Linked DNA regions of Sinorhizobium fredii USDA 257. The main gene of each other region encodes a partner of the protein of the gene in region 2 in a complex. Links are inferred from orthologs where the notes say so. Each region holds a gene or a part of one and is shown on either strand. Other genes may lie near its edges.

What was found.
Region 1: the proteins of secY (region 2) and secA are in contact, whole or in part, in a crystal structure (PDB 3DIN), measured with the Thermotoga maritima proteins. The link is inferred for Sinorhizobium fredii USDA 257 from one-to-one orthologs. Residues at the interface, in WP_004081795.1 of Thermotoga maritima: Glu108, Gly109, Glu110, Glu111, Ala236, Glu237, Arg238, Arg239, Ile240, Thr241, Ile242, Gln243, Tyr244, Ala245, Arg246, Arg247, Val248, Thr249, Gly250, Arg251, Arg252, Val253, Tyr254, Gly256, Ala257, Ser258, Thr259, Tyr260, Leu261, Pro262; in WP_004082002.1 of Thermotoga maritima: Glu261, Ala262, Arg263, Lys300, Ala301, Arg302, Thr303, Ile304, Ile305, Leu323, Tyr324, Asp325, Pro326, Val329, Ser330, Tyr333, Ile336, Lys340, Phe345, Val349, Glu363, Phe364, Tyr374, Ser375, Gly376, Gly377, Glu393, Ile395, Thr482, Ser483.

What each region holds. Positions count from the first base shown.
Region 1 is NC_018000.1:5,224,260-5,230,806, reverse strand. Bases 975-4,266 are described here. They hold secA (preprotein translocase subunit SecA), read right to left. Parts: upstream 3,881-4,266; coding sequence 1,175-3,880; downstream 975-1,174. Other genes in these bases: USDA257_RS24545 (peptidylprolyl isomerase), read left to right, coding at 4,130-4,266. Also shown: USDA257_RS24555 (lipopolysaccharide biosynthesis protein), read right to left, coding at 1-935; more of USDA257_RS24545, read left to right, coding at 4,267-4,984; bifunctional glutamate N-acetyltransferase/amino-acid acetyltransferase ArgJ, read left to right, coding at 5,199-6,440. UniProt on the Escherichia coli protein: Required for protein export, interacts with the SecYEG preprotein conducting channel.
Region 2 is NC_018000.1:3,576,157-3,582,241, reverse strand. The notes cover bases 42-2,871. They hold secY (preprotein translocase subunit SecY), read right to left. Parts: upstream 2,212-2,871; coding sequence 871-2,211; downstream 42-870. Other genes in these bases: rplO (50S ribosomal protein L15), read right to left, coding at 2,448-2,871; USDA257_RS16600 (adenylate kinase), read right to left, coding at 296-874; rpsM (30S ribosomal protein S13), read right to left, coding at 42-63. In the rest of the region: more of rpsM, read right to left, coding at 1-41; more of rplO, read right to left, coding at 2,872-2,921; rpmD (50S ribosomal protein L30), read right to left, coding at 2,935-3,138; rpsE (30S ribosomal protein S5), read right to left, coding at 3,151-3,720; rplR (50S ribosomal protein L18), read right to left, coding at 3,847-4,209; rplF (50S ribosomal protein L6), read right to left, coding at 4,222-4,755; rpsH (30S ribosomal protein S8), read right to left, coding at 4,796-5,194; rpsN (30S ribosomal protein S14), read right to left, coding at 5,207-5,512; rplE (50S ribosomal protein L5), read right to left, coding at 5,547-6,085. UniProt on the Escherichia coli protein: The central subunit of the protein translocation channel SecYEG. Consists of two halves formed by TMs 1-5 and 6-10.

The DNA.
Region 1 (6,547 bases), 1.6 Mb from region 2 along the record:
GCCATGGCCGCGGCAAAGCGCGGGCCGGCAGCCGCCCTGACCGCGAACATGACGAAATGGACAAGCGCCATCGTCTTCGCCGCGGCAAAATAGATCGCCACCTCGTCGGGCTTCACATACAGGCCGACGATCACGACGTCCGAATTGGTCAGCAGGAAGCCGAAACCGTCGACGAGGAATATCGGAATGGAGACCCGCAGCCAGCGGCCAAGTTCGATTTTCATCGGCCCTCGAACGTAGTGCCGGTCGAGCCGCCAGACCATCGCGGCGAACTGCCCGAGCGTCGTCGCATAGGTCGCCGCCAGCGCTGCGGCCATCGCCGTCGTCGCGTCGTGCGGCAGGCCGGCGATTGTCGCCAGGACCATGAAGGCGAGGATCAGCAAGGGCCGGATGATATAGGTCGGGCTCATTGCCGCAATCGGCCAACTATGGGCCCGGGCCGTACCGTCCATCACGTCGCCGAGGGCAATCATCGGCAGGGTGAAGAGGCCGAGAAAGAGCGGGACGATGTAATAGCCTTCGATCGCCGCGCCGAAGAGCCACAGACCAGCCGCTCCGAAGGCGGCAAAGGCGCTTGCGGAAAGGAGCGCAAAAATGCGCGCCGTCGTCGTCAGGCCGCGAATTTCCGCAAGCGCGGAGGTGGTGCTGTATTCCGGCAGGAAGCGGATGACAGCCGCGTGCAGTCCGAGGCAGCAGAGATTGCCGAAAAGGACAGCCATCACCCAGACGAAGATGAAGATACCGTATTCGAACTCCCCCAGCAGACGCGCCAGGAAGATTTGCGAAATAAAGGCTATTGCCGCGCTGAGAATGCGGATCGCAAAGGCGATCAGGGCCATTCGCTGCGCGCGGCTGCGGGAATCGGAGCCGGTGAGCGTGGGCAGAAGCCGCTGCAGCGAAGGTGACAGGCGGTGCCTCAGCGCCGACGGCAGCATTCGTCCGGCCGTTTGACATACCGCCATCAACACGAAGACACCCTGAGATTACGCAATACAGGGCATCACTTCTGCCAGAACAGCGTTAACAAACGGTTCAGCAGCCTGCGGTCTGCTCTCTCAGGTCGGAGCCGATTCGAGGAAAGACATGCCGCCCGCAGCGACCTTCGTGCCGCCGAAACGGCGCACGACGTTGTAGATCGCCGGATGCGAAAATGCCGCCCGGGGGCGGCAATTCCTCAAGCTTCGTAGATTCCGTGGCAATGCTTGTATTTCTTGCCCGAACCGCAGGGGCACGGCTCGTTGCGCGCCACTTTGCCCCAGGTGGAGGGCTCGGCCGGATTGCGATTTGCCGGCGCGGCGGCGAGAAGCGGCGCCTGCGCGAAATCGTCCTCGCCGGTAATCGGGTCGATGTGGTGGCCCTGCATCGGCGGCAGCGGCTGCGGCTCCTGCGGCGACTCGCGCATCAGTTCGACGCGCATCAACTGGGCCGAGACCGCCTGGCGGAGATTGACGAGCAGAGCCTGGAAGAGCTCGAAGGCCTCCGACTTGTATTCCTGCAGCGGATCGCGCTGGGCGTAGCCGCGGAAGCCGATGACGGAACGGAGATGGTCGAGGTTGACGATATGCTCGCGCCAGAGGTGGTCGAGCGTCTGCAGGACCACCGAGCGTTCGACATATTGCATGATCTCCGGTCCGAAGCGTTCCGCGCGCTCGGCGGCAGCCTTGTCGGCGGCGGCCGTGACGCGCTCGAGAATGTCGTCCTCGGCGATGCCTTCCTCGGCGGCCCATTCGGTGATCGGGAGATCGAGGTTGAGATATTGCTGGACGTCGGCCTTGAGGCCCTCGACATCCCATTGCTCGGCATAGGCCCGCTCGGGAATGCGCTTGCCGACGATGTCCTCGATCACTTCGTTGCGCATGTCGGTGACCGTGTCGGTGACATTCTCCGCATCCATTAGTTCGATGCGTTGCTCGAAGATGACCTTACGCTGGTCGTTGAGCACGTCGTCATATTTCAGCAGGTTCTTGCGGATATCGAAGTTGCGGGCCTCGACCTTCTTCTGGGCGCGTTCGAGCGCCTTGTTGATCCAGGGATGGACGATCGCTTCGCCCTCCTTGAGGCCAAGCTTCTGCAGCATGCCGTCCATGCGGTCGGAGCCGAAGATGCGCATCAGGTCGTCCTGTATCGACAGGTAGAACTTCGAGCGGCCCGGGTCACCCTGACGGCCGGACCGGCCACGCAGCTGGTTGTCGATGCGGCGGCTTTCGTGCCGTTCGGTGGCAAGGACGTAGAGGCCGCCGGCGGCGAGCGCCTTCTCCTTGAGCTTCTGCACTTCTTCGCGGATCGCCTTTTCACGCGCTTCGCGGTCCGGGCCCGGCTCGACGTCGGCCAGCTCCTGCTGGATGCGCATGTCCGGGTTGCCGCCGAGCTGGATGTCGGTGCCGCGGCCGGCCATGTTGGTGGCGATCGTGACGGCGCCCGGCACGCCGGCCTGGGCGACGATAAAGGCTTCCTGCTCGTGATAGCGGGCGTTCAGCACCTGGAACTTCGAGAAGCCGCTCTTCTTCAGCATGTCGGCGAGCAGCTCGGATTTCTCGATCGAGGTGGTGCCGACAAGCATCGGCTGGCCGCGCTCGTTAGCCGCCTTGATCTCGTCGATGATCGCCTTGTATTTCTCGCCCGCGGTCCGGTAGACCTCGTCGTCCTCATCGAGGCGCATGATCGGCAGGTTGGTCGGGACTTCGATCACTTCGAGGCCGTAGATATTGCCGAATTCCTCGGCTTCCGTCGCTGCCGTACCGGTCATCCCGGCCAGCTTCTCGTACATCCGGAAATAGTTCTGGAAGGTGATCGAGGCGAGCGTCTGGTTCTCGGGCTGGATCTGCACCTTTTCCTTGGCCTCGAGCGCCTGATGCTGTCCCTCGGAGTAGCGGCGCCCCGGCATCATGCGGCCGGTGAACTCGTCGATGATGACGATCTCGTCGTTGCGTACGATGTAGTCCTTGTCGCGCTGGAAGAGCTTGTGGGCTTTCAGCGCGTTGTTGACGTGGTGGACGATCGCGACGTTCTCGATGTCGTAGAGCGATTCACCCTTCAGGAGCCCGGCCTGCCGCAGCAGGTTCTCGAGCTTCTCGGTGCCGTCCTCCGAGAAATTGGCCGAGCGCTGCTTTTCGTCGATCTCGTAGTCTTCCGGCGACAGCAGCGGAATGAAGTCGTTGATAGTGTTGTAGAGATCGGAGCGGTCGTCGAGCGGGCCGGAGATGATCAACGGCGTGCGCGCTTCGTCGACCAGGATCGAGTCGACTTCGTCGACGATCGCGAAGAAGTGACCGCGCTGCACCATCTGGGCGCGCTCGTATTTCATGTTGTCGCGCAGATAGTCGAAGCCGAGTTCGTTGTTGGTCGCGTAGGTGACGTCGCACGCATAGGCGTCGCGGCGCTGTTCGTCGGTCAGCCCGTGGATGATGACGCCGGTCGTCAAACCGAGGAAGCCGTAGATGCGGCCCATCATGCCGGCGTCACGCTGGGCGAGGTAGTCGTTGACGGTGACCACATGCACGCCCTTGCCGGCCACGGCGTTCAGGTAGACGGGCAGCGTCGCGACGAGCGTCTTGCCTTCGCCGGTCTTCATCTCGGCGATGGCGCGCTCGTGCAGGATCATCCCGCCGATGAGCTGGACGTCGAAGGGGCGCAGGCCGAGGACGCGGCGCGCCGCCTCCCGCACGACCGCGAAGGCCGGCACGAGGATGTCGTCGAGGGTCTTGCCTTCGCCGAGCTCCCGGCGAAATTCCGCCGTCTTTGCAGCAAGCGCTTCGTCGCTCAGCGCTTTCATTTCGGCTTCGAGAGCGTTGATCGCATCCACCCGACCCTGGTAGCCGCGGACGCGGCGATCGTTGGCAGAACCAAACAACTTGCGGGCAAGGCCGCCGAGACTGACCATCCGAATGGTCCTTTCCTTATTTATCGCCCTGGGGGTTTCAGGTTCCGGTTCGAAAAACCGTCTGACGCCGTGAAACGCCCGGAAACTGTTCTGGACGCGAGGTTGCGTGACAGATAAGAGGGGGGTCGGATTATGTCAACGCACTTGCGCGGCCGGACGGCTACAGAACCGCCATATTGTGGTGTTGTGCAGCCCTCTCGAAGGGCCGGAGCCAATCGCGCTGGCGGCCAATGGTGAAAGGTTAGAATCATGTCTAGATACAAGACCCTGGCGGCAGCGGCACTGATCGCGATGATGGCGGCAGGCGTTGCCCGCGCCGAAGGGACCGATCCGGTCATCGCGAAGGTCGGCGACCAGGAAATTCGCCAGTCGGAGCTGGACCTCGCGATCACCAGCCTCGATCCGCAGCTCCAACGGATGCCGGAGGAGCAGAAGCGCGCCGCGGCCCTTTCCGCCGTCATCGACGTCAAGCTGCTCGTCAAGGATGCCGAGAAGGAAGGTCTGCAGAACGACGCGACGTTCAAGCAGCGCGTCGCCTTCCTGACCGAGCGTGAACTTCACAACGCCTTCTTCAAGAAGCACGTCGTTGATGCGGTGACGAAGGAAGAGGTGAAGGCGCGCTACGATAAGGAAATCGCAGCCATTCCGGCTCAGGAAGAGGTGAAGGCGCGCCACATCCTCGTCAAGACCGAGGACGAGGCCAAGGCGATCATCAAGGAATTGGACGCGGGCAAGAGCTTCGTCGAACTCGCCAAGGCCAAGTCCACCGACCCGAACAAGGAAGATGGCGGCGACCTCGGCTACTTCACCAAGGGCCGGATGGTCCCGGAATTCGAGACGGCTGCTTTCGCGCTCGAGAAAGGCGCCTATACCAAGACGCCGGTCAAGTCCCAGTTCGGCTTCCATGTGATCCTGGTCGAAGACAAGCGCCCGCAGGCGCCGCCGGCGCTTGAACAGGTCGAGCCCCAGGTTCGCCAGCTCGTCATGCGCGACAAGTACCTTGCGCTGCTGGATACCGCAAAAAAGGCGACCGGCGTGGAGATTTCCGATCCGGAACTGAAGAAGGCCTATGACGAGGCCGGTAAGGCGCGCGAAGTCCAATAAGTTCGCCGCGCCGGAGCGGAGTGGAGGCCTGCGTCGCCGTCCCCGCTCACTGTAGATGAAAGATCGGGATGCCCGGCGGCTGAATGCCGTTCGGGCATTTCTCGCACCACCTAGAGCGGGATGCGGAAAGGTGTGAGCGGTTTTCCGCCCGCATGCCGCTCTAAATCACTAGATCGATCACATCGTGATCCACGACTTTCAAACAGGGTTCGCCATGTCCGGTTCCGTTTCTCCGCTTGCTCCGAAAACCTTTACCGAAATTCCGGCTCTTCGCGGTGTGCGCATGGCGACCGCCGCCGCCGGGATCAAGTACAAGAACCGCACGGACGTGCTGATGATGGTGTTCGACCAGCCTGCGGCGGTCGCCGGTGTCTTCACCCGCTCGAAATGCCCGTCGGCCCCTGTCGACTTCTGCCGCAAGAACCTTCCCGGCGGCCGTGCGCGCGCCGTCGTCGTCAATTCGGGCAATGCCAATGCCTTCACCGGCAAGAAGGGAAGGGAAGCGACCGAGCTCACCGCGCAATCCGCGGCCAGGGCGGTCGGCTGCAGCGAAGACGAGATCTTCCTGGCGTCGACGGGGGTGATCGGCGAGCCGCTCGATGCCACCAAGTTCGCCGGCGTGCTCGACGGCCTTGCGGTGTCGGGCACAGAGGACTTCTGGTTCGAGGCGGCCAAGGCGATCATGACCACCGACACCTATCCGAAGGTTGCGACACGCAGCGCCGAGATCGGCGGCGTCAAGGTGACGATCAATGGCATCGCCAAGGGTGCGGGCATGATCGCGCCGGACATGGCGACCATGCTTTCCTTCGTGGTGACCGACGCCGATATTGCGCCGGCTGCGCTTCAGGCGCTGCTTTCGGCCGGCGTCGGCCCGAGCTTCAATTCCGTGACGGTCGACAGCGATACGTCCACCTCCGACACGCTGATGCTATTTGCGACCGGCGCCGCGGCAATGGACGGTCAGGCGAGGGTCGAGGATGCGGGCGATCCGCGGCTTCAATCCTTCCGCCCGGCGCTCAACGACTTGCTGCGCGAACTGGCACTGCAGGTGGTGCGCGACGGCGAAGGCGCGCGCAAGATGGTGGAAGTGACCGTCGAGGGCGCCGAGAACGACGCTGCCGCCAAGCGCATCGCCCTTTCGATAGCCAATTCGCCGCTCGTCAAGACGGCTGTTGCCGGCGAGGACGCGAACTGGGGCCGGGTGGTCATGGCCGTCGGCAAGTCCGGCGAGATGGCCGAGCGCGACAGGCTGGCGATCTGGTTCGGCGACGTGCGCGTCGCCGTCGAGGGCGAGCGCGATCCGGCCTATTCGGAAGCGGCGGCGACCGCCGTGATGAAAGGCGAGGACATTCCGATCCGCGTCGATATCGGCCTCGGCCCTGGCCGCGCCACGGTCTATACCTGCGACCTCACCAAGGAATATGTTGAGATCAACGGCGACTACAGAAGCTGACGCGGGTCGCTTGCGGCATCGAGGCTACCGCATCTTTCCTTAAATCCTAGCCGATTTAAGGATAAATCATGCGGCAATTCAAAGCGCTACAGCGACCTTTGCGCGTC
Region 2 (6,085 bases):
GTAGGTCAGCGCGATGACGACGCGCTTTGCCGTCGGGATGTTGACGCCAGCGATACGTGCCACGTCTATTCTCCTTGCGTTCCAGTTGCCATCCGGCAATAGGTGCTTCGTTACGCGACTTTGAAGAGCCGCACGTTGATTGAGGTTCGAGACATGTCAAAAACGACCGCACCCGGACTTCTTTCTTTTGAAGACCGCGCCGATCGCTTCTCATGTCGCGAGTTGACGCTGTCTTTGGAGGAATCACCCGGAAAAGTCAACTCCCCGGCGCTTCCATTTTGGCAAAGACGAAAGCCTATGCCAGAATCTTGTCGATCTCGGCGGTGACCGCTTCCACATCCGCCATCCCGTCGACGGTCTTCAACTGACCGGTGCGGGCATAGTGCTCCGAAAGCGGCGCAGTCTTTTCCCTGTACTCCGTCAAGCGTCGCTTGAAGGCCTCGGGATTGTCGTCGGAGCGAACCGTGCCGCCGGAGGCGACGGTCTCCGCTACGCGATTCTCCATGCGCCGGACAAGGGCCACCTCGTCGACCTTCAACTCGATGACCGCATCCAGCTTCAAACCCTTGGCCTGGAGCATGCGATCGAGCGCGATCGCCTGCGGCACCGTGCGCGGATAGCCGTCGAGAATGAAGCCTTTCGCGCAATCCGGCACGTCGATGCGGTCGGAGACGATTTCATTGACGATCTCATCGGAAACCAGCTGGCCGGCATCCATCACCGCTTTGGCGCGCTTGCCGACCTCGGTCGCCTGGGCAACGGCGGCCCGGAGCATGTCCCCTGTGGAAAGCTGCGGGATGCCGTATTTCTCCGTCAGAAGCTTGGCCTGCGTACCCTTGCCAGCGCCCGGCGGCCCCAAAAAAATAAGTCTCATCGTCCCCTCTTTCCTCCGCGCAGCTTCGACTTCTTGATCAGCCCCTCATACTGCTGGGCAATGAGGTGACCCTGGATCTGTGCTACCGTATCAAGGGTGACGCTGACAACAATCAAAAGCGACGTACCACCAAGGTAGAACGGCACGCCGGTCTGCGAAATGAGGATTTCAGGCAAGATGCAGACGAAGATTAGGTAAATCGCACCGATAACAGTGATGCGTGTCAGCACGTAGTCGATATACTCGGCCGTGCGCTCGCCCGGGCGAATCCCCGGAATGAAGCCGCCATGCTTCTTCAGATTGTCGGCCGTATCCTTCGGATTGAAGACAATCGCCGTGTAGAAGAAGGCGAAGAAGGCGATCATCCCGCCATAAAACAGCATATACAGCGGCTGGCCATGGGCGAGAGCCCCGACGATGGTGGTCGCCCAGCCCGGCAGCGTCGCAGCATTGGCGAAACCGGCAAGCGTCGCGGGCAGCAAGAGCAGCGACGAAGCGAAGATCGCCGGGATCACACCGGACGTGTTGAGCTTCAGCGGCAGGTGCGACGTATCGCCCTGGAACATGCGGTTGCCGACCTGGCGCTTCGGATACTGGATCAGCAGGCGGCGCTGGGCGCGCTCGACGAAGACGATCAGGGCGATGACCGCAACCACCATCACGATGATGGCAAGGATGAGCGGCGTCGACAGAGCGCCGGTGCGGCCGAGTTCCAACGTACCTGCCAGCGCACCCGGCAGAGCCGCGACGATGCCGGCGAAAATGATCAGCGAGATACCGTTGCCGATGCCGCGCGAGGTGATCTGCTCGCCAAGCCACATCAGGAACATCGTACCGCCGAGCAGCGAAATGACGGTGGAAATACGGAAGAACCAACCCGGATCGTTGACGAGACCGCTGCCGCTTTCAAGGCCGACCGCGATGCCGTAGGCCTGCAGTGCCCCCAGAAGAACCGTGCCGTAGCGGGTATACTGGTTGATCACCTTGCGGCCCTGCTCGCCTTCCTTCTTCAGCTGCTCGAGCGCCGGGACGACCGAGGTCATCAGCTGCACGATGATCGAGGCAGAGATATAGGGCATGATGCCGAGCGCGAAGATCGCCATGCGCTCAACCGCACCGCCCGAAAACATGTTGAAGAGGCCGAGAATGCCGCCGCTCTGCCCCTGGAAGGCTTGCGCAAACGCTTCCGGATTGAGGCCGGGCAGCGGGATATAGGTGCCAAGACGGTAAACCAGAAGCGCACCGAGGGTGAACCAGAGCCTTTTCTTCAGATCTTCCGCTTTGGCGAAAGTCGAGAAATTCAGGTTCGAGGCGAGCTGTTCCGCTGCAGAAGCCATGCAATTCTCCGCGTACCAAGTCTCGGAATCAGCGGGAAAACCCGGTCAGTTCCGGAATGAGAAAGTCTTCATCGTTGAAAACCGGGCGCGAGACGATTGTCGCTGCAATCGGATGCCTCACCGTGGTTTCCGTTGTGTCCCGTCGCGGCAAGTGATTCGCCGCCCTCGGACGTGAGGCTCACATATGGGAGCAAAACCGCCCGGCGTGAAGCACCCCGGGCGGTTCATCAGTCATATTATTCGGCAGCGGCGGCTGCGAGCAGCTTTATCGAGCCGCCGGCCTTTTCGATCTTCTCGACGGCCGGCTTGGAAGCACCCGCCACTTCGAGCGAAACCTTGGCCTTCAGCTCGCCGTCGGCGAGGATGCGGACGCCGTCCTTCTCGCGACGGATGACGCCGGCAGCCTTGAGGGCGGCCGCATCAATGGTCTTCGAAGCATCAAGCTTCTTGGCGTCGACGGCAGTCTGGATGCGGCCGAGGGAGACGACAACGAACTCCGAAGCGAAGATGTTGTTGAAGCCACGCTTCGGCAGACGGCGGTAGATGGGCATCTGGCCGCCTTCGAAGCCGTTGATCGCGACGCCCGAACGAGCCTTCTGGCCCTTCACGCCGCGACCGCCGGTCTTGCCGGAGCCGGAGCCGATACCACGGCCGAGACGCTTGCGGTTCTTCGTCGCGCCTTCGTTGTCCTTGATTTCATTCAGTTTCATATCTCGATCCCCCTCACTTCTCGTCGACGACGCGAACGAGGTGCTGGACGGCCCGGATCATGCCGCGGACGGCCGGAGTGTCTTCCAGCGTGCGAACCCGGTGCATCTTGTTAAGGCCCAGACCGACAAGCGTCTGACGCTGCACGGTCGGACGGCGGATGGGGCTACCAATCTGCTCGACGGTAACCGTCTTCTTGGCAACTTCTTTCTTAGCCATCTGTCAGCTCCCTTATTCTTCGGAAGCAGCGCCGGCGGCAACGCGACGGGACTGGAGCGTGGCGTACTTCATGCCGCGCTGTGCCGCGATGTCCTTCGGGTGCATCTGGTTCTTGAGCGCGTCGAAGGTTGCGCGAACCATGTTGTAGGGGTTCGACGAACCGGTCGACTTGGCGACGACGTCGTGCACACCGAGCGTTTCAAAGACGGCGCGCATCGGACCGCCGGCGATGATACCGGTACCGGCCTTGGCCGAGCGCAGCAGCACCTTGCCGGCGCCGTGACGGCCATTGACGTCGTGATGCAGCGTGCGACCGCCGCGCAGCGGCACGAAGATCAGGTCGCGCTTGGCGGCTTCCGTTGCCTTGCGGATGGCTTCAGGCACTTCGCGAGCCTTGCCATGGCCGAAGCCAACGCGGCCCTTCTGGTCGCCGACGACGACGAGAGCGGCGAAACCGAAACGACGACCGCCCTTCACCACCTTGGCGACGCGGTTGATTGCGACGAGCTTATCGACAAATTCGCTGTCGCGCTCTTCGCGGTTCTGGCGATCTTCGCGAGAACCTCTTCTTTCTTGTGCCATTGTCCTCTTCCTTTTTCTTTTCCGGGTGCAATCGGCAGATTGACGAAAGTCGCCTCGTACAAGCCGAAGCGACCGAGGGAATGCGAGGCGGCATTCGCCCGGACATCTCTGCCCGGGCGGTGAACCTTAGAAGTTCAGGCCGCCTTCGCGGGCCGCCTCGGCCAGCGCCTTGACGCGGCCGTGGTAGATGAAGGCGCCGCGATCGAAGACGACGTCCTTGACGCCTGCCTTGGAAGCGCGCTCGGCGAGGAGCTTGCCGACGGCAGCGGCTGCTGCCGTGTCGGCGCCGGTCTTCAGCGCAGTCTTGAGATCCGCCTCGAGGGTCGAGGCAGCGGCGATCGTCTTGCCGGCAACGTCATCGATGATCTGCGCATAGATGTTCTTCGACGAGCGATGAACCGACAGGCGCGGGCGGCCATTGGCGACCGCCTTGATTTGACGGCGCACGCGGCTGGCGCGACGCACAAGAGTATCTTTCCTGCTAGCCATTTCGCGTGATCCTTACTTCTTCTTGCCTTCTTTGCGGACAATCCGCTCTCCGGCATACTTGACGCCCTTGCCCTTGTAGGGCTCGGGGCCGCGGTATTCGCGGATTTCCGCGGCAACCTGGCCGACCTGCTGTTTGTTGATGCCCGAAACGACGATTTCCGTCGGCTTCGGCACAGCGATCGTGATGCCTTCCGGCGTCTGGTAGACGACGTCATGGCTGAAACCGAGCGCCAGCTGCAGGTTCTTGCCCTGCATGGAAGCGCGGTAGCCGACGCCGTTGATCTCGAGCTTGCGCTCGTAGCCGTCCTTGACGCCCTTGAAGATGTTCTCGACCATGGTGCGGGACATGCCCCACTTGGCGCGAGCATCCTTGGTTTCATTGAGCGGCTGAACGACAACCGCATTGTTTTCGAGCTTCACCGAAACTTCGTCATTTGCGACGAAGAACAGTTCGCCCTTCGGACCCTTCGCCGTTACCTTCTGGCCATCAACGCTTGCCGTGACGCCTGCCGGAACCTGAACGGGTTTCTTACCGATACGAGACATTTTTATACCTGTCTGTTCGCCATGGAGATCCTGCCCGGTCTTAGAAGACCGAGCAAAGAAGCTCGCCACCAACATTCTGTTCGCGTGCCTGGTGATCGGCCATCACGCCCTTCGGGGTCGAAAGGATGGTGATGCCGAGGCCGTTCGCGACCTGCGGAATGGACTTGACCGAGACATAGACCCGGCGGCCCGGCTTGGAGACGCGCGAGATCTCACGGATCACGGAAGCGCCTTCGTAGTATTTCAGTTCGATGTTCAGCTCGGCCTTGCCGTTGCCGAATTCGACTTCAGAATATCCGCGGATATAGCCTTCGGCCTGAAGGACATCCAGAACGCGTGCGCGCAGCTTGGAAGCCGGCGTCGAAACGCTGGACTTGCGGCGAGCAGCACCGTTGCGGATACGGGTGAGCATATCGCCCAAAGGATCAGTCATTGCCATGTACCCGTCTCCTTACCAGCTCGACTTGACGATGCCCGGCACCTTGCCGAGATTGCCCAGTTCGCGAAGCGCGATACGCGACATGCGAAGCTTGCGATAGTAGGCGCGCGGACGGCCGGTGACTTCGCAACGGTTGCGGATACGAGTCTTGGACCCATCCCGCGGCAGTTCTGCCAGCTTGAGAGTGGCCTTGAACCGCTCTTCGATCGCCAGAGACTGGTTCATGATGATTGCCTTGAGGGCCGCACGCTTAGCGGCTTGTCCGGCAACCAGTTTGCGGCGGCGCTTGTTCTTTTCAACTGCGCTCGTTTTCGCCATAACAGTTATCCTTCTTTACGCTTGTCGTTACGGATTACTGACGGAACGGGAAGTTGAACTCTGCAAGCAGAGCGCGCGCTTCGTCGTCGTTAGATGCCGTCGTGCAAACGATGATGTCCATGCCCCACATCTGATCAACCTTGTCGTAGTTGATCTCAGGGAACACAATGTGCTCCTTGACGCCCATGGCAAAATTGCCACGACCATCGAAGGACTTCGGATTGAGGCCACGGAAGTCGCGGACCCGCGGAAGAGCGATGTTCACGAGACGATCCAGGAACTCATACATCCGAACGCCGCGCAGGGTAACCTTGGCACCAATCGGCATGCCTTCGCGCAGCTTGAAGCCGGCGATAGAGTTGCGAGCGCGGGTGATCACCGGCTTCTGGCCGGCAATCGCTGCGAGGTCGGCAGCGGCTACGGAAGGCTTCTTCGAGTCGCCCGTTGCTTCGCCAACACCCATGTTGATGACGATCTTGTCGAGACGCGGGATCTGCATTTCGTTGGCGTAGGAGAACTTCTCCTGCATCGCCTTGCGGATGCGCTCTACATATTCCTTCTTGAGCCGCGGCT